One region of the Streptomyces sp. NPDC021749 genome, then DNA from elsewhere that is predicted to be linked to it. Evidence: riboswitches for the same ligand, from Rfam matches in the RefSeq annotation. Region 1 holds a riboswitch; the other holds the start of a gene.

Evidence for each region. A riboswitch is a leader RNA that binds a small molecule or an ion and turns the genes downstream of it on or off. The one in region 1 is predicted to bind S-adenosylmethionine.
Region 2: it holds a riboswitch for S-adenosylmethionine, as region 1 does, so the genes downstream of both, thrC (threonine synthase) here and AB0G35_RS36940 (aminotransferase class V-fold PLP-dependent enzyme) in region 1, are expected to answer to the same signal.

The regions. Positions count from the first base shown of each region.
Region 1 is NZ_JBFACE010000087.1:962-9,958, forward strand. Features, by position in the region: gene AB0G35_RS36905 (Ig-like domain-containing protein) at 59-1,333, shown strand; gene AB0G35_RS36910 (hypothetical protein) at 1,365-1,766, opposite strand; gene AB0G35_RS36915 (heme-copper oxidase subunit III) at 2,041-2,661, shown strand; gene AB0G35_RS36920 (c-type cytochrome) at 2,738-3,547, shown strand; gene AB0G35_RS36925 (Rieske 2Fe-2S domain-containing protein) at 3,544-4,605, shown strand; gene AB0G35_RS36930 (ubiquinol-cytochrome c reductase cytochrome b subunit) at 4,602-6,239, shown strand; gene trpD (anthranilate phosphoribosyltransferase) at 6,381-7,445, shown strand; SAM riboswitch class IV at 7,538-7,655, shown strand; gene AB0G35_RS36940 (aminotransferase class V-fold PLP-dependent enzyme) at 7,847-8,997, shown strand, end outside.
Region 2 is NZ_JBFACE010000017.1:133,617-152,852, forward strand. Features, by position in the region: gene AB0G35_RS19215 (hypothetical protein) at 1-22, opposite strand, end outside; gene AB0G35_RS19220 (trehalose-6-phosphate synthase) at 137-1,579, opposite strand; gene AB0G35_RS19225 (glucosyl-3-phosphoglycerate synthase) at 1,627-2,589, opposite strand; SAM riboswitch class I at 2,776-2,921, shown strand; gene thrC (threonine synthase) at 2,939-4,231, shown strand; gene AB0G35_RS19235 (MoaD/ThiS family protein) at 4,287-4,565, shown strand; gene AB0G35_RS19240 (cold-shock protein) at 5,060-5,263, shown strand; gene groL (chaperonin GroEL) at 5,653-7,275, shown strand; gene AB0G35_RS19250 (DUF998 domain-containing protein) at 7,808-8,440, shown strand; gene AB0G35_RS19255 (hypothetical protein) at 8,613-8,891, shown strand; gene AB0G35_RS19260 (PTS transporter subunit EIIC) at 8,911-10,617, opposite strand; gene murQ (N-acetylmuramic acid 6-phosphate etherase) at 10,729-11,676, opposite strand; gene AB0G35_RS19270 (MurR/RpiR family transcriptional regulator) at 11,733-12,665, opposite strand; gene AB0G35_RS19275 (hypothetical protein) at 12,789-13,160, shown strand; gene AB0G35_RS19280 (DUF4031 domain-containing protein) at 13,169-13,444, shown strand; gene AB0G35_RS19285 (Cmx/CmrA family chloramphenicol efflux MFS transporter) at 13,616-14,896, opposite strand; gene AB0G35_RS19290 (hypothetical protein) at 15,098-15,805, opposite strand; gene AB0G35_RS19295 (copper homeostasis protein CutC) at 15,926-16,654, shown strand; gene AB0G35_RS19300 (MFS transporter) at 16,756-17,970, opposite strand; gene AB0G35_RS19305 (transcriptional regulator) at 18,161-18,541, shown strand; gene AB0G35_RS19310 (AAA family ATPase) at 18,791-19,236, opposite strand, start outside.

The sequences.
Region 1 (8,997 bases):
CTACCCGTTTGCAGTCCTCCAGCGCGCTGGAGCAGGTGATTCTTCATATTTTTGGGGCATGAGTCACAGACCTCGAACCCGGACGGTGCTGAGCTGCGGCCTCCTGCTCGTGCCCCTCGCGGTGAGCACTGCCGCGTGCGGGGGCTCGGCGTCGGAACCGCTCTCCGCCAATCCCTACGACGCGGGCGACCAGATCACCGCCAACACCCCGGACGGAAAGCAGAAAGCCGACCCCGACAAACCGATCGAGGTCTCCGTCAAGGACGATGACGCGCGGATCACGGACGTGACCGCCACCGATTCCACCGGCCGCTTCGTACGCGGCGAACTGAGCGCCGACGGCCGGCACTGGCGCACCACGGTGCCCCTGGCCGCCGGCACCCGCTACACGGTGCGGGTCAGCACCGAGGAGGAGGACGGCACCCCCGGCCGCAAGACGCTGGTGGTGCACACCACCGACGCGGACGGCCAGTTGACCGCCGCCTTCGGCCCCGAGAGCGGCGAATACGGCGTCGGCCAGCCGGTCACCGCCGAGCTGAGCCGGCCCATCAAGGACCCCAAGGCCCGGGCCATCGTCGAAAGCGCCCTCAAGGTCGACTCCATGCCGCGCGTCGAGGGCGCCTGGCACTGGGTGGACGACAAGAAGCTGCACTTCCGCCCGAAGGTCTACTGGCCGGCCCACGCCACCATCTCGGTACACAGCAACCTGGCCGGCCTGAAGATCGCCAAGGGGCTGTACGGCGGCCCCTCCAAGCCCGTCAAACTCACCACCGGCGACCGCGTGGAAGCCATCACCGACGCGGCCGCGCACCAGATGACCGTGCTGCGCAACGGCACGTCCATCAACACCATCCCGGTCACCACCGGCAAGCCCGGCTTCTCCACCCGCAACGGCGTCAAGGTCATCCTGGGCAAGGAGAGCTTCGTCCGGATGCGCAGCTCCACCGTCGGCATCGCCGCCGGCAGCTCGGACTCCTACGACCTGCCGGTCTACTGGGCCACCCGGGTGACCTGGAGCGGGGAGTACGTGCACGCCGCGCCCTGGTCCGTCGGATCACAGGGCGCGGCCAACGTCAGCCACGGCTGCACCGGCATGTCCACCGGCAACGCCCAGTGGTTCTTCAACACCGTGCGGGTCGGCGACATCGTCAAGGTCATCAACAGCGGCGGCGACACCATGACGCCGTTCGACAACGGCTTCGGCGACTGGAACATGCCCTGGAAGGAATGGCGCGCCGGCAGCGCCCTCAAGAACAAGGCGTCCAGCACCACAGGAGCCGCCGAGCGGCAGCAGGACCCCGGCTCCGACGCCCGGCTGCGCCCGAAGATCTGAAACGGCCTCCAGCGGCCCTCAGCGCGGCGCCTCAGGCCTGTACGAGGTTCCTGCGGCGCAGCAGGCCGGCCAGGGCGTCCGCGAAGGCCACCGGATCGATCGGATGGGTCACCGCGGCGTCCGCGCGGCTCCAGGTGGCCAGCCAGGCGTCCTGGGGGCGGCCGATCAGCAGCAGCACCGGCGGGCAGCGGAAGATCTCGTCCTTGATCTGCCGGCAGACGCCCATACCGCCCGCCGGCGCGGTCTCGCCGTCCAGCACGCAGACGTCGATGCCGCCCTGCTCCAGGGCTTCGAGGACCGCCGGTGCGGTGGCGCACTCCAGGATCTCGATCTCCGGGGCATCGGCGGCGGGGCGCCGGCCGGCCGCCAGCCGGACCTGCTCGCGGGTGCCCGCGTTGTCGCTGTAGACCAGCACCGTGGCAGTCGCCTGCATCGTTCCTCCACGCTCTTCGTAGCGGCACAGCATCGGGTGGGGCTGATGGGCCGGATGCTACTCCCGCGGTGGGCCCCCGCAGCAGGGGGCGAAAGGACCGAAGATCTGCCCGACGGCCCGTCAGGACCGGGCCCGCGCGGACCGCGGGACCGTACCGGCGGCCGGCCTTCCCTCCTTCGGGCGACGCCGGAAATGGGCCGTACGAGCAGGGCATACGTCCTTGACACACCGAACGGCACCCCCCGGAGTGAGGGCGGGATAAGCGACCGACATAATGTCGGTCGTGGCGACAGCAACGACAGTAGAAACCGGGCACGCGCACCCGTCGGTCAATCGGCCGAACCTCACCAGCGTCGGAACCATCATCTGGCTGAGTTCCGAGCTGATGTTCTTCGCGGCCCTCTTCGCGATGTACTTCACCCTTCGATCCGTGACCGGAGAGGCTTATTGGAAGGAATCGGCCAGCGCGCTGAACCTTCCGTTCTCCGCGACCAACACCACGATCCTGGTGCTCAGCTCGCTGACCTGCCAGCTCGGCGTTTTCGCGGCCGAGCGCGGCGACGTCAAGAAGCTCCGGGCCTGGTTCGTGGTCACCTTCATCATGGGTGCCATCTTCATCGGCGGTCAGGTCTTCGAGTACACCGAGCTGGTCAAGCACGAGGGCCTGTCGCTCTCGTCCGGCCCGTACGGCTCGGTGTTCTACCTGACCACCGGATTCCACGGACTGCATGTGACGGGCGGTCTGATCGCCTTCCTGCTGGTCCTGGGCAGGACGTACGCGGCCAAGAGGTTCACCCACACGCAGGCCACCGCGGCCATCGTCGTGTCCTACTACTGGCACTTCGTCGATGTCGTCTGGATCGGCCTCTTCGCCACGATCTACCTGATCCGCTGACCGGTCCGACCGACCCGCAGATCAGACAGACATAGCCAAAGCATCGACGCAGAAGATCCTGACACCGGGGTAATCCGTGAAAAAGCTCTCCGCACGACGGCGCCATCCGCTGGCGGCGCTCGTCGTCCTACTCTTCGCGCTGGCGGTCACCGGGGGGCTGTACGCCGCGTTCGCGCCGGCGGACAAGGCTCAGGCCGATGACACCGCCCAGTCCCTTGCCATCAAGGAGGGCAAGAAGCTCTACGCCGTGGGCTGTGCCAGCTGCCACGGCACCGGCGGTCAGGGCACCACCGACGGCCCGAGCCTGGTCGGCGTCGGTGCCGCAGCCGTCGACTTCCAGGTCGGCACCGGCCGCATGCCGGCCCAGCAGCCCGGCGCCCAGGTGCCGCGGAAGAAGCCGATCTACAACAACGCCCAGCGCGAGCAGCTGGCGGCCTACGTCGCGTCGCTGGGTGCCGGCCCCACCATCCCGGAGAAGTCGCAGTACGACTCCAAGGGCGCCGACATCGCCAAGGGCGGCGAGCTGTTCCGCACCAACTGCGCGCAGTGCCACAACTTCACCGGTAAGGGCGGCGCCCTCACCGACGGCAAGTTCGCACCGACGCTGGAGGGCGTGGACCCGAAGCACATCTACGAGGCCATGGAAACCGGCCCGCAGAACATGCCCTCCTTCGGTGACGGCTCGCTGAGCAAGCAGAACAAGAAGGACATCATCGCGTACCTCGGCGCCGTCAACGGCGATGAATCCGAGAGCCCCGGCGGCCTCGACCTCGGCGGTCTCGGTCCGGTCAGTGAGGGTCTCTTCGGTTACATCTTCGGCCTGGGCGCGCTGGTCGCGGTCGCCATCTGGGTCGCAGCCCGGACTACGAAGGCCAAGAAGTCATGAGCGAGACTGGACGACACGAAGACGTGCCAGAAGAAATTCTGCCCGGTGAGCGGGAGGCTCACGAAGGCGCGGTGCGCCCGGCGGACGACCCGTTCGCCGACCCGGGCCTGCCGGCCCACGAGCACCGCAAGCAGGACATCGACGAGCGGGCCGCCAAGCGCTCCGAGCGCACCGTCGCCCTGCTCTTCCTGGTGTCCATGATCGCCACGGTGGCCTTCATCGCCGCCTACGTGGCCATCCCGATCGACAAGATCGTCTACATCTGGCCGATCGGCCACATCAGCGCGCTGAACTTCGCGCTCGGCCTGACCCTGGGTGCCGCCCTGTTCTGCATCGGCGCCGGCGCGGTCCACTGGGCCCGCACGCTGATGTCGGACGTGGAGGTCGCCGACGACCGCCACCCGATCGAGGCCAGCCCCGAGGTCAAGGCCAAGGTCCTGGCGGACTTCAAGCTGGGCGCCGAGGAGTCCGGGTTCGGCCGCCGCAAGCTGATCCGCAACTCGATGTTCGGTGCGCTGGCCCTGGTGCCGCTCTCCGGTGTCGTCCTGCTGCGTGACCTCGGGCCGCTGCCCGAGACGAAGCTGCGCACGACGAACTGGAAGAAGGGCGTCCGCCTGGTCAACCAGTCCACCAACCTCCCGCTGCGTCCCGAGGACATCGCGGTCGGCTCCCTGACCTTCGCCAAGCCCGAGGGCCTGGAGGAGGACCAGGAGGACTTCAACGAGAAGATCGCCAAGGACGCCCTGATGCTCGTGCGGATCCAGCCGCAGAACATCAAGGACAAGCAGGAACTCGCGTGGTCCCACGAGGGCATCGTGGCCTACTCGAAGATCTGCACCCACGTGGGTTGCCCGATCAGCCTGTACGAGCAGCAGACGCACCACGTGCTCTGCCCCTGCCACCAGTCGACGTTCGACCTCTCCGACGGCGGTCGGGTGATCTTCGGTCCGGCCGGACACGCCCTGCCGCAGCTGCACATCACGGTGAAGGACGGCTTCCTGGAAGCCGCCAGCGGTTTCGAGGAGCCCGTCGGCCCGAGCTTCTGGGAGCGCGGATGAGTAACGAGACAAGCGCGACCACCACGCGCCGCGGCCAGGCGCCGCGGGGCGAGCGGATCGCCGACTGGGCGGACGGCCGGCTGGGCATCTACAGCCTCGCCAAGGCCAACATGCGCAAGATCTTCCCGGACCACTGGTCCTTCATGCTGGGTGAGGTCGCGCTCTACAGCTTCATCATCATCATCCTGACCGGTGTCTACCTGACGCTGTTCTTCCACCCGAGCATGGCCGAGGTGACCTACCACGGTTCCTACGTGCCCATGCAGGGGATCCGGATGACCCAGGCCTTCGAGTCGACGCTGGACATCAGCTTCGACGTCCGGGGTGGTCTGCTCATCCGCCAGATCCACCACTGGGCGGCGCTGGTCTTCCTGGCCGCGATGATGGTCCACATGATGCGGGTGTTCTTCACCGGCGCCTTCCGCAAGCCGCGCGAGGTCAACTGGCTGTTCGGCTTCCTGCTGCTGGTGCTCGGCATGTTCACCGGCTTCACCGGCTACTCACTCCCCGACGACCTGCTCTCCGGCACCGGCGTGCGGTTCATCGAGGGCGTCATCCTGGCGATGCCGCTGGTCGGTTCGTACCTGCAGATGTTCATCTTCGGCGGCGAGTTCCCCGGGCACGACATCATCCCGAGGTTCTTCACGATCCACGTGCTGCTGCTGCCCGGCATCATGCTCGGCCTGCTGGTGGCGCACCTGATCCTGGTCTTCTACCACAAGCACACGCAGTTCCCGGGTGCCGGCAAGACCAACACCAACGTCGTCGGCATGCCGCTGCTGCCGGTCTACATGGCCAAGGCCGGAGGCTTCTTCTTCCTGGTCTTCGGCGTGATCTCGGTGATCGCCGCGGTCGCCAGCATCAACCCCGTGTGGGCCATAGGGCCGTACCGGCCGGACCAGGTCTCCACTGGTGCGCAGCCGGACTGGTACATGGGCTTCGCCGAGGGCCTGGTCCGTGTCATGCCGGGCTGGGAGTGGAACTTCTGGGGCCACACCATCAACTTCGGTGTGCTGATCCCGATCCTCCTCTTCCCGCTCGTCCTGGTCGCCATCGCGGTCTACCCGTTCGTCGAGTCCTGGGTCCGCGGTGACAAGCGCGAGCACCACATCCTGGACCGCCCGCGCAACGTGCCCACCCGCACCGGTTTCGGTGTGGCCTGGCTGGTCGCGTACTTCGTGATGCTGATCGGTGGCGGTAACGACCTGTGGGCCACCCACTTCCACCTGTCGATCAACTCGATCACCTGGTTCGTCCGGATCGCGTTCTTCGTCGGCCCGGTGCTGGCCTTCATCGCCACCAAGCGGATCTGCCTGGGTCTGCAGCGGCGCGACAAGGACAAGGTGCTGCACGGCCGCGAGTCCGGCATCATCAAGCGCCTGCCGCACGGTGAGTTCATCGAGGTCCACGAGCCGCTCAACCAGGAGCAGCTGCACTTCCTGACGCAGCACGAGCAGCCCGAGCCGTTCGAGCTGGGCCCGGAGGTCGACGAGAACGGCGTCCGCCGCAAGATCAAGCGGTCGCAGAAGCTCCGCGCCAAGCTCTCCAAGAGCTACTACGGCGAGGACAACGTCATCCCCAAGCCCACGGTCGAGGAGTACCGGGAGATCACCAGCGGCCACGGCCACCACTGATCACTCGCGCGCCTCGTAGCGCACCGTAGGTAGTACGCCACCCAGAGGGCCCCGTCCGCACGTCGGACGGGGCCCTCCGGCGTGCCGTCCGTCTCGATAGGGTGAACGGCATAAGCAGGACAGACACCAGGAGCGTGGACCATGAACGTTGTGACCCCGGCAGGCGGCGACAGCGTGGCGGCCCACACCTGGCCGGGCCTCCTGAACGCCCTGCTCGACGGCCGCGACCTCACCGCCGACGACACCGCCTGGGCGATGGACAGGATCATGCGGGGCGAGGCCAGCGACGCCCAGATCGCCGGATTCGCGGTGGCCCTGCGCGCCAAGGGCGAGACCGTCGCGGAGATCTCCGGACTGGTCCGGACGATGTACGAGCACGCCCGGCTGATCGAGGTGCCGGGCCCCAGCGTCGACATCGTCGGCACCGGCGGCGACGGCGCCAAGACCGTCAACATCTCCACCATGTCCTCGATCGTCGTCGCCGGCACCGGCGCCAAGGTCGTCAAGCACGGCAACCGCGCCGCGTCCTCCGCCAGCGGCGCCTCCGACGTCCTGGAGAAGCTCGGCGTCAACCTCGACCTCACCCCGCAGCGGGTCACCGAGGTCGCCCAGGAGGCCGGCATCACCTTCTGCTTCGCGGTGAAGTTCCACCCCTCCCTCCGGCACGTCGCCAACGCCCGCGGCCAGCTCGGCATCCGCACCACGTTCAACGTGCTCGGCCCGCTGACCAACCCCGCCCGGGTGAAGGCCCAGGCCACCGGCGTCGCGGACGCCCGGATGGCGCCCATCCTGGCCGGCGTGCTCGCCGAGCGCGGCTCCTCCGCCCTGGTCTTCCGCGGCGACGACGGCCTCGACGAGCTGACCACCACCGCCACCTCGCGGGTCTGGATCGTGCGCGACGGCACGGTCCGCGAGGAGGCCTTCGACCCCCGCGACGTCGGCATCCCCCTCGTCCCCGTCGAGGCGCTGCGCGGCGCCGACGCCTCGTACAACGCGGACGTCGCCCGCCGGCTGCTGGACGGCGAGACCGGCCCGGTCCGCGACGCGGTGCTGCTGAACTCCGCGGCCGCACTCGCCGCGCTGGAGCCGTCGGACGCCCCGCTGGCCGAGCAGATCCGGCGCGGCATCGAGCGGGCCGCCGCCTCGATCGACTCGGGCGCGGCCAAGCGGGCGCTGGAGCGCTGGGTGGCCGCCAGCAACGCCTGAGCGGTCGGTGACGCAGGGTGTGACGCGGGGCCCGGTCCGTCATATGGACCGGGCCCTTGCGCGTAAACGCTCTTGTGGCATGATGCTGCGCAGGTCACGAGTGACAGCGACACAGGCCCCGGCCCGCTGTCCGGCAACCCTCCTTCCGTGGCGGGGTGCCCCGGGTGATGACCAGGCCGCAGTCAGCGAGGTCTGCGGCAAGCGCGGATCCCTCGCCAGGGATCCTGGTCCCCGAGGGAGAACTTCCGTGAATCAGCGAATGCGATAGGGCCCCAAGGCCCCTTTTCCGCACCCCTTTTTTCCTTTCACGCTGCGCCCCGCGCCGCGCGCTTCCGCACACCCGAAAGCGCCGCCGCGCCCTGCCCCGCAGCGAATTCGCTCACGCCTCACGGGAGTTCGCCATGTCCGTTTCCGCCGTTGCCGCCGACCGCTCCGTCTGCGCCCCGCTGCCGGTCCTCGGCCGGGACGTCCGGGTCCCGCTCGTGACCGGCGGCGAGGTCGACTACGCCGCGCTGGACTACGCCGCCAGCGCCCCGGCACTGCAGCGGGTCTGGGACGACGTGGCCGCCTACGCCCCCTACTACGGCAGCGTGCACCGCGGCGCCGGATACCTCTCGCAGCTCTCCACCGACCTCTTCGAGAACGCCCGCCGCACGGTTGCCGACTTCCTCGGCTGCCGTATCGAAGGAGGCCCGGGCGAAGACCCGTCGGGCAAGGCCGGTGAGGGGCGACGGGAAGGCGACCAAGTGGTCTTCACCCGCTCCACCACCGACTCGCTCAACCTCCTCGCCGCCGTACTCCCGCAGAACACCCGGGTATTCGTCTTCGAGACCGAGCACCACGCCTCGCTGCTGCCCTGGGAACAGCGCGCCGACCTGACGGTCACCTACCTCAACGCCCCGCGCACCCCGGCGCAGGCCGTCGCAACCCTGGAGCGAGCCCTCGCCGACCGCGAGCCCTACGGCCCGGCCCTGGTCTGCGTCACCGGCGCCTCCAACGTCACCGGCGAACTGTGGCCGGTCCGCGAACTGGCCGCCGCGGCGCATGCGCACGGCGCCCGGATCGTCCTCGACGCCGCGCAGCTCGCCCCGCACCACCCCGTCGACCTCGCCGAACTCGACGTCGACTGGGTCGCCTTCTCCGGCCACAAGCTGTACGCGCCGTTCGGCGCCGGTGTTCTGGCCGGCCGTGCGGACTGGCTGCAGGACGCCGACCCGTACCTGGCGGGCGGCGGCGCCAGCCGCACGGTCTCGCGGCGCCCGGACGGCGGCGTCGACGTCGAATGGCACACCACGGCCGCCCGCCACGAGGCCGGCTCGCCCAACGTCATCGGCGCCTACGCCATCGCCTCCGCCTGCAAGGCGCTCACCGAGGCGGGCTTCGACACACTCGTCGCCCGCGAACAGGAGCTGATCGCGCGGGTCCGCGCGGGGCTGGCCGAGGTCCCCGAGGTGCGCGTCCTCTCCCTCTTCGGCGACGACGCCCCGCGCGTCGGCGTGATCTCCTTCGTGGTGGACGGCTGGAACAGTTCCCACTTCGCCGCCGCCCTCTC
Region 2 (19,236 bases), on a different contig from region 1:
GGGCACGCGCGGAGTTCGGCATGGAGAAGAACTACCCCACCGCGGACCGGAACAGCCCGCGCCCCGGTGGCGCGGACCTGAACGGCGCGGGGCACGCCCAGAGGCACCGCCTCCCCACCGCGCCCGCCCCGCCCCCTCACCCCGCCTGCAACGCCCGCAACTGGTCCAGGAACCAACGCGCCGGCGGCAGCGCGGTGGCCGCCGCGGCCAGGCGCTCGGTGCGCTCCGCCCGTTCACCGGCCTTCATCGTCAGCGCCTCGTGCAGCGCCCGCGCCGTGCCGCCCACGTCGTACGGATTGACCGTCAGCGCCGCAGCGCCCAGCTCCTCATGGGCGCCGGCCTCGCGCGACAGCACGAGCGCACAGCCCTCCTCGGACACCACCGGGATCTCCTTGGCGACGAGGTTCATCCCGTCCCGGATCGGGTTGACCAGCGCCACGTCCGCCAGCCGGTACGCCGCGAGCGACCGCGCGAAGTCGTCCTTCACGTGCAGCACCACCGGCCGCCAGCCCTCGGTGCCGAACTCGGCGTTGATCTCCTCGGCCAGCCGCCCGACCTCCGCGGTGTACTCCCGGTACACCGCAAGGTCCTGCCGCGAGGGGTACGCGAACGCGACGTGCACCACCCGCTCCCGCCACTCCGGCCGCTCCACCAGCAGCTCCCGGTACGCCAGCAGCCCGCGCACGATGTTCTTCGACAGCTCCGTACGGTCCACCCGCACGATGCTCCGGCGCGCCGCCCCGTCCGGGCCGGTGCCGATCTGCTCGCGCAGCGCCGCCAGCCGCTCGTCCACGTCCGCCCGCCGCGACCGCTCCCGCAGGAACCCGGCGTCCGCCCCCAGCCCGTACACCCCGAGCCGGGTGCCGCCGGTGCCGCCCAGCACCTCGGCGCAGCACGCGCTGAACGCGTCCGCCCAGCGGTGCGTCAGGAACCCCAGCTGGTCGGCGCCCGTCATCCCGCGCAGCAGCTGCTCGGCGATCCCGTCCGGCAGCATCCGGAAGTACTCCGGCGGCGCCCAGGGGGTGTGCGAGAAGTGCGCGATCTTCAGGTCCGGCCGCAGCGCCCGCAGCATCCCGGGCACCAGCGCCAGGTGGTAGTCCTGCACCAGCACCGCCGCGCCCCGGCCCGCCTCGCCGGCGAGCGCCTGCGCGAAGGCGTGGTTGTACGCCTCGTACGCCCCCCACTGGCGCCGGAACTCCGCGTCGAAGACCGGTTCCAGCGGCGTCTGGTAGAGCATGTGGTGGACGAACCACAGCACCGAGTTGGCGATGCCGTTGTAGGCGTCGGCGTGCACATGGGACGGAATGTCCAGCATCCGGACGCGCTGTCCGCCGGTGTCGGCCCGGTCCAGCACGTCGCCGGTCCGCCGCACCTTCTCCCGGTCGCCCTCACCGAGCGCGGCACACACCCACACCGCGTCCGTCTCGGGACCGATCGCCGACAGCCCCGACACCAGCCCGCCCCCGCCCCGCTTCGCGGTCAGCGCCCCGCCCTCCCCCACGGCGTACGAGACCGGTCCGCGGTTGGACGCGACGAGAACCTCGGCACCTGCGTTGCCCACACTGCGCTCGGAGACCATGTCGCGAGATTAACCAGTGACAGATCCGTGCAAACGTGCGACGCGGGTCAGGCCGCCCGCCTGGCCGCGTATTCCGGGATGTCGGTCATGGGCGGCCGTTCCTCGGTGTCCACGTCCGTGGTCCGGGGCACGAAGCCCGCCTCGCCGCGGTCGAACTGGGTGAGCCGGGGCCGCACCAAGTGGCCGCGGGCCAGGCGGAGTTGGGCGGTGCGGTAGATCGCGGCGGCCATCCTGCCGAGGGCCTGGCCGTCCTGATGGCGGTGCTTGCGTACGCCGACGTCCACCTGGGCGAGGGCGTCCAGGCCGACGGTGTGCAGTGCGTCGACGAGCAGGCCCAGCTCGACGCCGTAGCCGACCGGGAAGGGCAGCCGCTCCAGCAGCGAACGGCGGGCCGCGTACTCGCCGCCCAGCGGCTGGACGAAGCCGGCCAGCTGCGGCCAGTGGAGGTTGAGCAGCGGACGGGCGACGAGTTCGGTGACCCGGCCGCCCTGGCCCGGCCCCGCACCCTCGCCCCCGGTCTCCAGCGGGCGGTCGTACATCGCCTTGACGAACTGCAGGTCCGGATCGGTCAGCAGCGGCCCGACGATCCCGGCGACGAAGGTCGCGGAGAACTCGCGCAGATCGGCGTCGACGAAGCAGACGATGTCGCCGGTGGTCGCGAGAAGCGAGCGCCACAGCACCTCGCCCTTGCCGGGGACGACGGGGAGCCGCGGCAGCACCGCGTCACGGTGGACGACCTTGGCACCGGCCGCCGCCGCGACGTCGGCCGTCCGGTCCGTGGACCCGGAATCCAGCACCACCAGCTCGTCGACCAGCGGGACGGCGTCGGTCATCAGCTCGGCACGGATCGTCGCCACGATCGCGCCGACCGTGGCCTCCTCGTCCAGCGCGGGCAGGACGACACTGACCGTACGGCCCGTCTGGCGCTTGGCCGCCAGCAGCTGCTCCAATGGGCGATCGGCAGCCGACCACGAGCGACTGCGCAGCCAGCGCTCCACCTCTTCCAGCACGTTTACGACTCCTCGGTGGCCGCCGGTGCAGCGGTCGCTATGTGGTCCATCGTGTGATCCATCTCGCGGTTCGGACGACTATCTCAACTGTCAGTGCCTTCGGTTACAGTCTTGAACAACGCGGATGACCCTCGCATGCCGGGGTCGCCACGCGACAAACGCCTGGGTTTCGTCCCAGCGCCATACCGCTCATCCAGAGGGGCAGAGGGATACGGCCCGTTGAAGCCCCGGCAACCCTCCAGTCGGTCTCCGCGTCCAGCGCGCCGAGGCTCCCGGCTAGGGAAGGTGCCAAATCCGTCTCGCGACGAGATGCGCCGCGAGGAAGATGAGGAGAAAGGGCCTCGCCTCCATGGCTGTGCAAGTCACCGAAACCACCGCAAACCCCACTCCCGTCGCTCTGGGCCCCGCCGTCGCGTTGTCCTGCCGGGAGTGCGGTGAGCGCTTCGACCTCGGCCCGATCTTCGCCTGTGCCAGCTGTTTCGGGCCGCTCGAAGTCGCCTACGACCTGCCGAGCGGCGACCCTGAGGCCCTGAGGAAGCAGATCGAGGCCGGCCCGGACAACATCTGGCGCTACGCCCCGCTGCTCCCGGTCCCCGCCGACGTGGCCGAGAAGCCGAACCTCAACCCCGGCTTCACCAAGCTCGTCAAGGCCGACCGGCTCGCCGCCGAGCTCGGCGTCACCGGCGGCCTGTACGTCAAGGACGACTCCGGCAACCCGACCCACTCCTTCAAGGACCGCGTCGTCGCGATCGCCGTCGAGGCCGCCCGCGCCTTCGGCTTCACGACCCTGTCCTGCTCCTCGACCGGCAACCTCGCCGGTGCGGTCGGCGCCGCGGCGCGCCGCGCGGGCTTCAAGTCCTGCGTCTTCATCCCGCACGACCTGGAGGCCGGCAAGGTCGTCATGGCCGCGATCTACGGCGGTGACCTGGTCGGCATCGAGGGCAACTACGACGACGTCAACCGCTTCTGCTCGGAGCTCATCGGCGACCCGCTCGGCGAGGGCTGGGGCTTCGTCAACGTCAACCTGCGGCCCTACTACGGCGAGGGTTCCAAGACCCTTGCCTACGAGATCTGCGAGCAGCTCGGCTGGCAGCTGCCGGACCAGATCGTCATCCCGATCGCGTCCGGCTCCCAGCTGACGAAGATCGACAAGGGCCTCAAGGAGCTGATCGCCCTCGGGCTGGTCGAGGACAAGCCGTACAAGATCTTCGGTGCCCAGGCGGAGGGCTGCTCGCCGGTGTCGACGGCCTTCAAGGCCGGGCATGACGTCGTGCGCCCGCAGAAGCCGAACACCATCGCCAAGTCGCTGGCGATCGGCAACCCGGCGGACGGTCCGTACGTACTGGACATCGCGCGCCGTACCGGCGGTGCGGTGGAGGACGTCGACGACGAGCAGGTCGTGGACGCGATCAAGCTGCTGGCCCGGACGGAGGGCATCTTCGCGGAGACCGCGGGCGGGGTGACCGTCGGTGTGACCAGGAAGCTCATCGAGGAGGGGCTGCTCGACCCGGCGCTGACCACCGTTGTCCTCAATACGGGTGACGGCCTGAAGACGCTGGACGCGGTCGCGCCGACCACCGGGCCGACGGCCACGATCCGTCCGAACCTGGACGCGTTCCGCGCGGCCGGCCTGGCCGGCTGAGTCCGCGCCGTCCTTCGCACACGTACTCCGTAATCCCTGTCCGGAAGGCAGAACCATGAGCGTCACGGTCCGCATCCCCACCATCCTCCGCACGTACACCGGCGGCGAGGCCGAGGTCACCGCCGAGGGCGCGACCCTCTCCGAGGTGATCGCCGATCTGGAGGAGAACCACCAGGGCATCGCGGCCCGGGTGCTCGACGACGCCGGCAAGCTGCGCCGCTTCGTGAACGTCTACGTCAACGACGACGACGTCCGCTTCGAGCAGGGGCTGGAGACGCCGACGCCGGACGGCGCGGGCGTCTCGATCATCCCCGCGGTCGCCGGAGGCTGCTGACCTTCCGTCCGGGCCGGCCGCGCGTTCTTACGGGCGCGCGGCGTCCGGATGTTGAGAGAACAGGCGCGGATTTGCGCCATCTCTTCCCCTGCTTGACCGGAATTGCCCCGTCCATCAAAAACGGACGGGGCAATTCCGTTTCGTTAAAGGGGATAACATTGTGGCGATCTCCTCGCTGTATATGTCCCCGGGTATGCCGAGCGCATAAGAATCCATGCTGAGTTGTGCTCAAAGTGTGTGCGGCATTTGCCGGTTAGGCACCCCTATGCCCGGCCAGGCTTGCCCGGGAGAATCGCGATTTCGCCGCATATAGCCGATTCTCCGGCGCCAGAATTCTCGTCCGATTGACCTGTTGCGCTGGGCATCGGTCCAGATACATTCAGCGGCGGTCGACGCGTTCCGGCGCACACCCCACGGGCCTTTCGCGGGGTGAGGTCTGACCCGGGTCCGCGGAGTGCGGTCCTGCGCAAGGGCCAGTAATAGGGGAGTTAGGCATGGCTCAGGGCACCGTCAAGTGGTTCAACGCGGAGAAGGGGTACGGCTTCATCGCGGTCGACGGTGGTGCGGATGTATTCGTCCACTACAGCGCGATCCAGATGGACGGCTACCGCACCCTTGAGGAGGGCCAGCGGGTCGAGTTCGAGATCTCGCAGGGCCAGAAGGGGCCGCAGGCGGACATGGTCCGGGTGGCCGGCTGAGGCGCCGACCGACTGCTGCGTTGTGAAGGCCCGTACCCCTGAAGGGGTACGGGCCTTCTGCCGTCGCCCGACTGCCCTCAGTCCTTCGGGCGGCTTGCGCCCACCCGTCGCCCGGCCGCCGCCCCCCAACGACGCCCTTCGGGCGGCTTGCGCCCACCCGTTGCCCGGCCATCACCCCCCAACGTCGCCCCCGGGCGGCTTGCACTCGCATGGCCCGAGTGCTAATCATTGGCGTTAGCACTCTCCGAGTGAGAGTGACAATGAAGGACCGGGTCGGTGAGGCCCGCAGGCCGGGTGGGGCAAGGAACCACAACAGGTCTGCAGGTCGTCCGTCGCGGGCGCCAGCGCGGTCCGGAGCAATCCACCCCAGTCCGGGAGGACCACTTCACATGGCCAAGATCATCGCGTTCGACGAGGAGGCACGGCGCGGTCTCGAGCGCGGGATGAACCAGCTCGCCGACGCCGTCAAGGTCACCCTCGGCCCCAAGGGCCGCAACGTCGTCCTCGAGAAGAAGTGGGGCGCCCCCACGATCACCAACGATGGTGTGTCCATCGCCAAGGAGATCGAGCTCGAGGACCCGTACGAGAAGATCGGCGCCGAGCTGGTCAAGGAGGTCGCGAAGAAGACGGACGACGTCGCCGGTGACGGCACGACGACCGCGACCGTCCTGGCCCAGGCTCTGGTCCGCGAGGGCCTGCGCAACGTCGCCGCCGGCGCCAACCCGATGGCCCTCAAGCGCGGTATCGAGAAGGCCGTCGAGGCCGTCTCCGCCGCCCTGCTGGAGCAGGCCAAGGACGTGGAGACCAAGGAGCAGATCGCCTCCACCGCCTCCATCTCCGCCGCCGACACCCAGATCGGCGAGCTGATCGCCGAGGCCATGGACAAGGTCGGCAAGGAAGGCGTCATCACCGTCGAGGAGTCCCAGACCTTCGGTCTGGAGCTGGAGCTCACCGAGGGTATGCGCTTCGACAAGGGCTACATCTCGGCGTACTTCGCCACCGACATGGAGCGTATGGAGGCGTCGCTCGACGACCCGTACATCCTCATCGTCAACTCCAAGATCGGCAACGTGAAGGACCTGCTGCCGCTCCTGGAGAAGGTCATGCAGTCCGGCAAGCCGCTGCTGATCATCGCCGAGGACGTCGAGGGCGAGGCCCTGTCGACCCTGGTCGTCAACAAGATCCGTGGCACCTTCAAGTCCGTCGCCGTCAAGGCCCCGGGCTTCGGTGACCGCCGCAAGGCCATGCTCGGCGACATCGCCATCCTCACCGGTGGCACCGTCATCTCCGAGGAGGTCGGCCTCAAGCTGGAGAACGCCGGTCTCGACCTGCTCGGCCGCGCCCGCAAGGTCGTCATCACCAAGGACGAGACCACCATCGTCGACGGTGCCGGTGACAGCGAGCAGGTCCAGGGCCGGGTCAACCAGATCCGCGCCGAGATCGAGAACAGCGACTCCGACTACGACCGCGAGAAGCTGCAGGAGCGCCTGGCGAAGCTCGCCGGCGGTGTCGCGGTCATCAAGGCCGGTGCCGCCACCGAGGTCGAGCTCAAGGAGCGCAAGCACCGCATCGAGGACGCCGTCCGCAACGCGAAGGCGGCCGTCGAGGAGGGCATCGTCGCCGGCGGTGGCGTGGCCCTGCTGCAGGCCTCCTCGGTCTTCGAGAAGATCGAGCTGGAGGGCGACGAGGCCACCGGTGCCGCGGCTGTGAAGCTGGCCCTGGAGGCCCCGCTGAAGCAGATCTCGGTCAACGCCGGCCTTGAGGGCGGCGTCGTGGTGGAGAAGGTGCGCAACCTGGCCGTCGGCCACGGTCTGAACGCCGCCACCGGCGAGTACGTCGACATGGTCGCCGAGGGCATCATCGACCCGGCCAAGGTCACCCGCTCCGCGCTGCAGAACGCCGCCTCCATCGCGGCGCTCTTCCTCACCACCGAGGCCGTCATCGCCGACAAGCCGGAGAAGGCCGCCGCGGCCGCTCCGGGCGGCATGCCGGGCGGTGACATGGACTTCTGATCCACCGCGCCGGACCTCCGGCCCGCTGGACCAGAACGTTGATCCTCCCGGATCACCCGTCCTGAACGCCGGGGCGGCACCCTCCTTGCAAGGGGGGTGCCGCCCCGGCGGCGTTTTTCCCTCGGGGCCGCCGCCGTGCCTCTGAGCCTCTCCGGGCGGGGACGGCATCGCGGTTACGCTGTGCACCGGATCGGCTATGGACAGTCACGGTCAAGGGTCTCGGGGTGGCCGCGCCCCCTGTGATCGCAAACGAAGGAGTGTTCGTGCGAGCCAGGGTGCGTAGAGGTCTGATCAGGTCCGATGCGGGCGGCGACTGATCATGTCCGGGCAAGAGCGGAACGCGAACCTGCCGGGGGGACGAGCGCGATGCGATGACCGGGCGGCCCGGCCGCGGTGGGCGGGGGGACGAGCGGGGGAGGCCGAGCCACGGGGAACCGCCCGGCCCGGCGATGCGGGTCGCCGGTACGCGGGCCGGCCCGGTTGTCCGGGGCACCGGGAGGCCTGGGCGGCCCGGCTGCTCGCCGTCGCCGCCGTGCTCTACAACGGCTGGCTGCTGGAGTTCGCGCTGCCGACCGGCCTCGACCCGCGGCACTCGTACGTCAGCGAGCTGTACGCCGCCGACCAGCCGCTACGCGCTCTCTTCGGCGGCATCGAGTGCGTCTGCGCCACCTTCGTCGTCCTGGGCGCGCTGCTGGCGTACGGGTCGGCGGCGGGCGGCTGGTCCCGCGCCGGGTGGGCGGCGCTGGCCGGCCTGGGGCTGTCGTCCCTCGCCGACGTGGCGCTGCCGATGCGCTGCGCGCCCTCGCTGGAGCCCGGGTGCGAGGCCGTACACCCCTGGCACACGGCCACCAGTGCCCTGGCGCACTTCTTCCTCTTCGCGTCGATGGCGCTGCTCAGCCGCGCCGCCGTGGTCGAGCGCCCGCGCCGGCAGCTGATCCGCCGGTGGGGGCCGCGGGTGCTGGCACTGGCCCTGCCGGCCGCCGTGTGCACCGTGGGTCCGCTGTTCGGCCGGCCCGGCTGGCACGGTGTCCCGCAGCGTGTCCATCTGGTCCTGGTGGGCGTGTGGTTCGCCCTGCTGGCCGCCGCCTCACATCGCTCGGCCGCGGCGGCCCGGGCGTCCGCGGCCCCCCGCACGGAGACCCGCTCGCCCGCGGCCACCCCCTGAGCGGCCGTCAGACGGTGACGTCGGGGCCTCGCCCGCTACCACTCCCCGCGGGCGGTGGGCGTCAATCGTGCGGGACCGTCTCACTCCTTCGAGGGTGGCGGGCGTCCGCAGAACCGGGTATTTGACCGAACCGATCGATGACCGCGCGCCGGGCGCGTACGCTGCTCCGACGATGACCGAGTTTGTCGAAGAAGTCCGTTCTCGTGTGGTGCGCCTGCTCCAGATGGCCAACACCACGGACGACCGGCTGCGCAAGCAGATCATCGCCTATGCCGACGCGACCCCCGAGCCGCCGCTGATGGGCGCGGACGGCATCGGCACGACGGGCTGCCCCCGCTGCCGCCGCACCATGTGGCAGCAGCGGGACACCGAAGGGCCCGTCTGGGTCTGCGCGTTCTGCGGTCACGTCGAGGCGGTGACCACCCGCGAGCACGAGGGGTCCGGTGCTTAGCGGACTCCCTTGGCGCACGTCACTGGGTTCCGGCCGATGCCCGGGCGGTGGGGGGTGGCGCGGCGGGGGCCGCTGTCGCCGGTTCCTCTGCCTCTTCCGCCACCTCAGCCGGTTGCGCAGCTTCCGCCGGTTCCGGTGATTCCGCCGGTTCCGCCGGTTCCGGCGATTCCGGTGGGTGCGGTGGGGTGTTGAGGTCGGTACGCAGCTGTCTGCTGAAACCGAAGAAGTACGTGGCCAGAAAGCCGGTCAGATAGCCGACGGCCAGGCCCAGGGCGTAGACCACGAGTGTGGTGACGATGCCGTGGTTGCCCTGGACGAGGGGGAACAGCGCCCAGCCGGAAGGGCCGATGGCGGTGGCGCCGACGGTGTCGCCGAGCTGGTGGAACAGGCCGATGAAGCCGCCGCCGAACGCGCCGCCGAGGCAGGCGGTCACGAAGGGCCGTCCGAGGGGGAGCGACACGCCGTAGATCAGCGGTTCGCCGACGCCCAGGAAGCCCGCGGGCAGCGCGGACTTGATGGTCGTACGGACCGAGCGGTTGCGGGGGAGGCGGACGTAGACGGCGAGGGCGGCGCCGACCTGGCCCGCGCCGGCCATGGCGAGGATCGGCAGCAGGACGGTGTAGCCCTGCTGCTGGATGAGGGTGGTGTGCAGCGGGATCAGGGCCTGATGGAGGCCCAGCATGACGAGGGGGAGGAAGAGCCCGCCCAGGAGGAAGCCGGCCGCCGCGCCGCCGTGCGCGAGCAGCCAGGTGGCGAAGGAGCCGATGGCGGTGGCGGCCGCACCGGCGACGTACATCAGGCCGAAGAGCGTGACCAGGCCGGTGGTCAGGACCGTCAGGGTGGGGGTGAGGAGGACGTCGAGGGCCTCGGGGATTCTTTTGCGGCAGTGCTTCTCCACCTGGACGGCGAGGAGTGCGGCGGCCAGTGCGCCCAGTACGCCGCCCTGGCCCGGGGAGAGGTGGCGGCCGAAGGCGGTGATGTGGCTGACGCCGGGGAAGACGACGACCGCGGCGACCGCACCGCCGAGGACCGGTGTTCCGCCGAATTCCTTGGCGGTGTGGTGGCCCACGAACACCGCGATCAGCGACATGAAGCCGGAGGCGATGGCGGTGAGCGCGGGGACGACGGACGGCAGCCAGCCGAGGTTGGTGAGCAGGCCGTTGATGCCGGCGACGATGCCGCAGCCGATCAGCGCGGGGATCAACGGGACGAAGATGTTCGCCACCCGGCGCAGGAACAGCTTGACCGGGGTGGCGTTCCGGGCCTTCTGGCGGGCCTTGAGCGCGGTGCCCCGGGCGGCGAGCTGCTCGGCGGTGGTGGGCGGAGCAGTGGTGGAGGGCCGTGCGGTGCGGGGCGGCGGTGCGTCGGCGGGCGGCTGTGCGGTGGTGGCCGGCTGCGCGGCGGTCGGGGGCCGGGCGGTCTCGGGCGCGGTCTCCGGCGGGGCTTCCGGTTCCGCGGTGCTGCGGGCCCGATCCAGCAGGGTCTCGAAGGCGGGGGTGACCCGGGCGACCGCGCCGGGGCCCAGCACGATCTGGTAGGCGGACCCGTCGTCGACGACCCCCATGACGGCGGGCAGCGCCTTGAGGTCCTCGTTCCGGACCAGGGAGCGGTCCCGGATGCCGAGGCGGAGCCGGGTCATGCAGTGGGCGACGGAGGTGACGTTGGGGGCGCCGCCGACCAGCGGGAGGAGCGCGGCGGCGGTGGCGCGGTGGGTGTCTTCGGACATGTGCGGTGCCTTGCTGTGCGGACAATCCGGGGCAGGGGGCGGCGGCGGGCAGGGCGGAGGGACGGCAGGGGAGGAGACGGGGAGCGAGCCGGGCAAGGGCGGCCGGCGGTGTCAGCGGGATCCGGCGGCTTCCAGAGCTGCGCGCAGATGGCCGTCCGAGGCGGCGAGGAGGCGGGCGGCGGTCGGGCCGTCGACGCCGGCGAGCAGGGTGAGGATGGCGTTCTTCACCTCGCCGTCCGTTATGGCCAGCGCGGTCTCGATCTCGGTGTCGGTGGCGCCGGTGGCGAGCGCGACGATCCGCCGCGAGCGGGCCCGCAGCTTGTCGTTGGAGGCGCGGACGTCGACCATCAGGTTCCCGTAGGTCTTGCCCAGCCGGATCATGGTGATGGTCGAGAGCATGTTCAGCACCAGCTTCTGCGCGGTGCCCGCCTTGAGCCGGGTGGAGCCGGTCAGCAGCTCGGGGCCCACCACGATCTCGATGCCGTGCTCGGCGGCCGCGGCCAGCGCCGAACCGGCATTGCAGGACAGGCCGATGGTCAGCGCGCCGCGGGCCCGGGCGTGCTCGACCGCGCCGATCGCGTAGGGGGTGCGGCCGGAGGCCGAGATGCCGACGACGGTGTCCCGCTCGGTCAGCCCGATCGCGATCAGGTCCTCGGCCGCCAACTGCTTGCTGTCCTCGGCCCCTTCGACGGCCGTGACCAGCGCGGACGGGCCGCCGGCGATCAGGCCCAGGACCTCGGAGGGATCGGTGTTGAAGGTCGGCGGGCATTCGCTGGCGTCCAGCACCCCGAGCCGGCCGGCCGTACCGGCGCCGGCGTAGACCAGCCGGCCGCCGCGGGCCATCCGGGCGGCGGTGGCGTCGATGGCGGCGGCGATCTCGGGGAGCCGCCGGGCGACCGCGGCGGGGACGGTGGCGTCCTCGTCGTTCATCGTGCGGGCGATGTCGAGGGTGGAGCGGCGGTCGATCTCGGCGAGGTCGGGACGGAACGCCTCGGTGGTGAGGCCGTCCAACTCGGCGCGCAGATCGGCATAGTGGGGGTGGCCGGCGGTGGAGGTCATGGCTCGGTGGCTCTTTCCGGGTCGGGCGCACGCCGCCCCCGTGCGGCGGGCGGCGGTCAGGGCTGGTGGCGGTGGGCCAGCGCCTCGTAGGAGGCGGAGAGGGCGGGCGCGGCGGTCTCGTACGTCCGCTGCGCGACGCCTATGAACAGGCAGTCCACGACCAGCAGTTGGCTCGTCCGGGAGGACATCGCCGCCGGGCGCAGTTCGCTCTCGCGCGCGGTGGAGGTGGTCAGGATGTGGTCGGCGTACGCGGCGACCTCGCCGTCCGGGCGGCCGGTGATGGCGATCGTCGTCGCGCCGTGGTCGAAGGCCACCCGCAGTGGCTCTATGACGTCGGTGGTCCGGCCGGAGTGGGTGATCGCGAGGGCGACGTCACCGGCCCGCATCTGCACGGCGTTCGTCACCGCGAGGTGCGGGTCGGCGTGCGCATGCGCGATCAGGCCGATGCGCAGCAGCTTCTGGGCGAGGTCCTGGCCGACGAGGTTGGACGCGCCGATGCCGTACACGTCGATCCGGCGGGCGGACGCGAGGGCGGCGACCGCCGCTTCGAGCTGGGTGACGTCCAGGGCGGCCGCGGTGTCGGCCAGGCACTGCTGCTCTTCCTGCGCCAGCTTGGCGACGACGTCGACGAGGGAGTCGTCGACCGCTATGTCGGCCGTCACCGCGGGCGCGCCGCCGGCCGCCTGCTGCGCGGCGAGCGCGGCGAGCGCAAGTCGGAGGTCGCGGTAGCCCGGATAGCCGAGCAGCCGCGACGTACGTACGACGGTGGCTTCGCTGGTGCCGGTGCGCTCCGCGAGGCCGGTGACAGTCAGTGCGGCGCAGCCGGCCGGGTCGCTCGCGACGGTCTCGGCGACCCGCTGCATGGAGCGGGTCATCGTCGGCGCGAGGGTGCGGACCTTGGCGGCCAGCGCCGCGGGGGCGGGTGGGGCCGGGGCCGGTCGGGTCTCGACGGCCACGTCCTTGAAAGTTTCCTTCAGGCTGCTGCTCACGCTTGAAAAGTAATTTCATCTCCCGCATCGCGTCAATACCCTCCGTGAGGGCTGTGGACAACGCACCGCCTCCGCCGCCCGGCCTGTGGACAACGCCGAGCGGCGTCGGGCGGCCGGGAGACAATGGAGGGCATGGAGCTGGAGCAGGCATTGCATGCCGCGCGGGCGCTGGTGCTCGCCGACCTGATGGCGGACGAGGTGGCGGACGCCGACATCGTCTCGCTCGTCGAGGACGCGGTCGTCCACCGCCGGTGGTGGGTGGAGCAGTGGCCTGAAGGCGCGGCGTTCGTCGCGGGACTGATCGCGCAGGACGTCCAGGACGCCCTCCTGGACCGGTACGGCCGTTGGCCGCTGTGCCCGGTGTGTGGGGAGTCGGGCGACCCCCATTCCCTCGATGTGGAGCCGGAGTTGGGGCCCGACCCGCACTGGGTCTGCCCGAAGACGGCGGTCGCGGTCGCCCGCGTCGGCCGGCTCCGCGCCCCGGCGGAAGGCTGAGGTGGCCGTTGGCGATCTACATAGACCCGCCGATCTGGCCAGGGCACGGCCGTATGTGGTCGCACCTGGTCAGCGATGTGTCCTTCGCCGAGCTGCACGCCTTCGCCGCGCGCATCGGCGTGCCCCGGGGCGCCTTCGAGCGCGACCACTACGACCTGCCGGCCGAGCGGTACGGCGATGCGGTGCGCGCCGGGGCGGTGGAGGTCGGCAGCAAGGAACTGCTGCGCCGGCTGACGGCCGCCGGCCTGCGCCGGCCCAAGCACCGGCCGGCACGGACCCAGTAGGCCGCGGGTGTTACGGACGTGAGCGGTGGGGCGCGAGTGTTACGGACGTGGGGCGTGAGGCGGGTGAACGGACACGAGCCGTGTGTGGCGTGATCGCTGTGGAAGTGGCCCGGCGCGGCCTGTCGGCGCGCCGGGCCGTGGTCGCGGCAGCTTGGAGCTGCCGTGCGGTCCCTAGAGCTGCTTCGCGGTTTCCGGAGTGGTCGTCGTGGCGGCCGCCGGGCCCGTCGGAGCCGCCGTCCCCGACGAGGCGATCAGCCGTGAGCGGTTCGTTGTGCGGTGCAGCCGGAAGGCGACGGCGGTGGTGAGGACCGCGACCGCGGCCAGCGCCGCACCGGTCCAGGCCACGGACGGGTAGCCCCAGCCCGCGCCGATGGCCAGGCCGCCCAGCCAGGGTCCTACGGTGTTGCCGATGTTGAAGGCCGCGGTGGTGGTCGCGCCGGCCAGCGTGGGCGCGGCGTTCGCCACGTTGAACATCCGGGCGTTCAGGGCCGGGGCCGTGGCGAACGCGGTCACCCCGAGCATCAGCGACAGCGCAATCGCGGCCACCGGGCTGTGGGCGGTCAGTGCCAGGACGGCGAGGACGACCGTGGAGGCGGAGATGCCGCAGAACAGCGTGGCGAAGAGATGGGCATCGGCGACTCGGCCGCCGATGAACGTCCCGATCAGCGCGCCGACGCCGAACAGCGCCAGCACCGTGGGCACCCAGCTCTCGGCGAGCCCGGCGGTGTCGGTCAGCAGCGGCGAGAGGTAGGAGAACAGCGCGAAGACCGCGGCGCCGTTCATGGCCGTCGCGGTCAGCGCCAGCCACACCTGCTTGTCCTTGTAGATGGTCAGCTCGCGGCGCAGCTGCGGGCGGTCGTCGCCGGTCGGCACGCTCGTCCGCGGCACCAGCGCGACGACGCCCAGCAGGCCCACCGCGGCGAGCCCGGCCACGGCCCAGAAGGCCGCGCGCCACCCGGCGTGCTGCCCGAGCAGGGCGCCGGCCGGCACGCCCGCGATGTTGGCGATGCTCAACCCGCCGACCATCACGGCCATCGCCCGGGCCCGCGCGGTCACCGGGACCAGCGAGACCGCCACCGCCGCACCGACCGCCCAGAAGCCGGCGCAGGCGAGCGCGCTGACCACCCGGGAGGCGAACAGCACGCCGTACGTCGGGGCCAGCGCGCCCGCCACCTGGCCGAGGCCGAAGACCGCGAGCAGCGCGATCAACGTCGTACGGCGCGGCAGGCGGAGCGTGGCGGCGGCGAGCACGGGTGCACCCACCACCATGCCGATCGCGAAGGCGGACACCAGGAGGCCGGCCTGCGGAATGGAGACACTCAGATCACGGGCCAGGGGCTGGAGGATCCCGGACAACATGAACTCGGAGGTGCCGAGGGCGAAGACCGAGAGGCCGAGAACGTAGACGGCAAGGGGCAGACGGGCGCGGTCGGACGGTGCGGGAGCTGGCATGTCAGCTACTAACAGCAATAGGAGGCCTTACATTCCCGCCGCCGGGATCGACTGCGTGACGGCCCGACGATGCCGACCTTGCGGTCCTGCGCCGCCGCAGCCGTTCGGTCATCCGCCGCAGCCGTCCCGCCATCCGCCGCAGCCGTCCGGTAGTCCGCCGCAGCCTTTCGACGCCGGCCCGGGCCGGCGCGGCCCGTCCGGTCATCCGCCGCCGGTCAGCAGGTCCAGTTCCGTCGCCAGGTTGCGGCGGGCCAGGTGTTCCCAGCGGTCGTAGCCCCGCGGGGTCCTGAACAGGCGGGGCAGCGCCAGGAGTTGACGCAGGACGGCGGAGCGGCCGGCGGCGAAGTCCGCGTCGGGCACGAAGGAGTACTCGTCGCGGACCTCGGCGGCGTAGGCGGCGTACGCGTCGGGCGAACCGGCGAGCACCGCGAGATCGGCGTCACACAGCACCTCGCCGTCCGGGTCGTCGGGTGCCGGGTCGTGGGTGACGGTGAGCCGCACCAGCCGGGCCACCTCGGCCGTACGGGCCGCGCCGACGCCCAGTTCGGGCAGCGCCCGCTCGGCCAGGGCCGCGCTGCGCTCCTCGTTCTCCGAGCGGTCCGGCCGGTAGACCGCGTCGTGGAACCACGCCGCCAACTGGACGACGGGCAGATCGTCGGCGTGCTCGGCGAGTTCGTCGATCCGGTCGAGGACCGCGGCCAGGTGCGCCACGGTGTGGTACCGCCGCTGCGGCTCGCTCCAACGGGAGAGCAGGTTCTCCGCGTACGGGGCGGGGTCGGGCGCCGGGGCTCCTCCGGGCGCGGCGGCCTTCCTCGTGCTGCGGGCCGCGGCGACCGTGGCGGCCCAGCGCGTGCGCAGCTCCGGTACCGGGTCGATGGTGCTGCCTGCCGTACGGGACACGGACGTCATGCGCATCATTGTGCCCTGTGCCCGGCGACCCCGTAGGCTGGGAATATTGGACTAGACCTGTTGGGTGGTGTGGGGACGCAGGTGCTTCCGCGCCACCTGTCGCCGGAGGATTGGGGTCATATGAGGAAGCGCGCGCTCCTGGAGGTGATCGCGCTCGGCCCGGAGGACGCGGTCGCCGCCCAGGAAGGCGGTGCCGACCGCCTGGAGCTCGTCACCGACATGGCGGCCGACGGGCTCACGCCCGCGACGGCCGCCTTCGCGGCGGTCCGGGCGGCGGTCGATCTGCCGCTGCGGGTGATGCTGCGGTCCGCCGACGGGTTCGCGGCCGGTGATCTCCCGGCGCTGTGCGGGCGGGCGGCGGCCCTGCGGGAGGCCGGGGCCGAGGAGTTCGTCCTCGGGTTCCTGACGCCGGACGGGCGGCCCGACCGTGCCGCGGTGTTGGCGCTGGCCGACGTGATCGACGGCTGCCCCTGGACCTTCCACCGGGCCATCGACCGGGCCGCCGACCGGGACGCGCTGCGCAAGGAACTGGCCGCCCTGACGAGCGCCGGGCTCGACACGTATCTGACCGCCGGCGATCCCCAGGGGGTGGCGGCCGGCCGGGCGGTCCTGGTGGCCGAGCAGGCCCGCACCGCGGCGGGCGAGCCCGGGTACGCGCCGCGCATCCTGGTGGGCGGCGGTCTCGGCCTCGACCACGTCCCGGCGTTGCGCGCGGCCGGCCTCGACGCCTTCCACATCGGCGGCGCCGCCCGCCCCGGCGGCTGGTCCGCACCGGTGGACGCGGCCGCGGTACGGCGGTGGCGCGAGGCACTGGACCAGGAGGCGGAGCAGCCGGTTCCGTTGGGGTGACGGGGGCTGGGGCTCCTCGCGGAGACAGTCCTCGGGGGGCGTTGCTCCTTGGAGGTGCTTCTTGCGGGTCCTCCTTGGGGGTGCTCCCTGGGGTGTGTTCCTTACGGACGTGCCGCCGGAGCCCGGGTCCCGGATACGGAGGCGGAACGGGCGGAGGGAACGGGCGCGTCCGCCCCGGCCGTCCGCCGGCGGGTCGTGACCGCCGCAAGGATGACCGCCACCAGGGCCAGTGGCGTGGAGGCGAGGGGGAACCAGCGGTCGCCCAGCACGGTGAGGGCGAGGCTGCCGACGCCGCCCGCGGCGGCCATGCCCAGATAGAGCGCACTGCTGTTGAGGGAGATCAGCAGCGGCGCGTTGGGCGGGTCCAGGGAGGCGAGGCGGTGCGGCAGTGCCACCGCGACCGCCCATCCGGCGAGCGGTGAGAGGGCCGCGTACACCAGTGCGCCGGGCATCGTCATCGAGATCCACGGCAGCGCGAGGAAGGCGAGCGCGGCCAGCGAACCGCCGGTGAGCAGCACGGCCCGGACGCCCAGCCGGTCGACCGCCCGGCCGCCCAGCCAGTTGCCGACGACCGAGGCGAGGCCGGACACCAGCATGATCAGGCTGAGTCGGCCCGCGTCGCCCCCGGTGGCGGGGCGTACCGCGGTGCCGAGGTAGATGTAGACGGCGTTGAAGGCCACGAAGAACACCAGCGTGGTGGCAGCCGCGGCCAGGACGCCGCCGTTGCGCAGCGGGGCGAGGCGGGCGCGCAGGCCGGGCGCGGTGGCCGGCGCCGGCAGGTCGCGCAGCAGCAGGGAGAGGCCCAGGAACGCCGCGGCGCCCAGGGCGACCACCAGCCACATGGTCAGCCGCCAGTCCGTGCGCCCCAGGTAGGTGCCGAGGGGGACGCCGAGCGCGGTGGCCACCGTCATGCCGCCGAGCACGGTCGCCAGCGCCCGGCCGCGCCGCTCGGCCGGGACGAGCCCGGTGGCCACGGCGTTGGCCGTCGGGGTGTACAGGGCGGCTCCGGCCGCGGCCAGCACCCGGGTGGCCAGCAGGACGGGGTAGTTGGGGGCCAGGGCGCTCAGCGCGTTGGCGGCCGTGAAGACGGCGAGGGCGGTCAGCAGGACCCGGCGGCGCGGCCACCGGGCGGCGGCGGTGGCGAGCACGGGGGCGAGGACGGCGTAGGAGAGGGCGAAGACGGTCACCATCTGGCCGGCGGCCGGAACGGAGACGCCCAGGTCACGGGCGATCAGTCCGAGGATGCCGGCCATCACCATGGAATCGGTGCCCATGGCGAAGGTGCCGAGGGCGAGCAGGAGCAGGCGGAGACGCACGGGTGTCCTTCCCGGTACGAGCGGGGACGAGGCAAGGCGCAACTACGCGGCGACCCGGCGCGGTGGGCGCGTGGGTGCGACGTGCGTTTGATGTACGTCAAACAATATGGACTGTTTGGTGGATGTCAAACAGTTTCCGCGGCGAAATACAGTGGGGCATGAGCGAGCGACGGAAGGAGGCCGGACGGCCGTGGTGAGTGGCGTCGGTACGGACGGCGGTGACGGGGCGCTTCTGGCGCAACCGGACACCGAGGACATCCAGCTGGTGAAGGTGCTGCACGCGCTCGGGGACCCGACCCGGCTGCATCTGCTGCGGATCTACGCCAGCGGGCAGCAGTACGACTGCTCGTCGGAACGGCTGGGCCTCGGCCATCTGCACAAGTCGACCGTCTCGCACCACATGCGGACCATGCGCGAGGCCGGGATCACCTCCACCCGGGTCGTCGGCCGCAACCGCTACGTGCAACTACGGCGCGCCGACCTCGACGCGCGATTCCCCGGCCTCCTGGACGCACTGCTCAACTCGGTCGAGCGGGAGGAGCTGTCGGGGGCGGGGGGCGGCGAAGCCTGACCGGAGCCCGGGGCTTGGCCAGGGGCACGGGCCTGGCGGAGTCCGGGGCTTGGCCAGGGGCACGGGCCTGGCGGAGTCCGGGGCTTGGCCAGGGGGGCGGGTCTGGCGGGGGCAGGGGTCTGGCTGAGGGTGCGGGCCTGGTGGGGGCTGCTGCAGGCGGCGCGGCGGGGCGGTACGCCGACGCCGCGGGTGGCCTGACCGGTGCTGCGGCGGCCGGCCCGCGATCGCCCGGGCCGGCCCTCGGGCCGTCTAGGCCGCCCCGTCCGACAGTTGCTCCGGCAGGGGCGCCGCGTGGACCACCGTCAGACCGGAGACCGGGCGGGTCAGGCAGACGTACAGGCGCCGCAGGCCGGTTCGTTCGTCCGGTTCGCCGTCGACGATCGCGGCCGGCTCGTCCAGCACCACGTAGTCGTACTCCAGGCCCTTGGCGAGCGTGGCCGGCACCAGCGTCAGCCGGGACCCGGCCGAGGTCTCCTCACCCGGGGCCAGCGCCGTCACCCCGGCCGCCTCCAGCGCCGCACGCAGCTCCGGAATGCGCGCCTCCGCCGCGATCAGACCGATCGAGCCCTCCTTCGTCAGCGCATCGTCGCAGGCCGCGAGGGTCGCCGCGGTCAGCTCCGCGGCCTCGACCCGGCGGATCGCGAAATCCCCCGCCGCCTCACGGATCGAGGTGGCCTCCGTCAGATCCGGCGCGA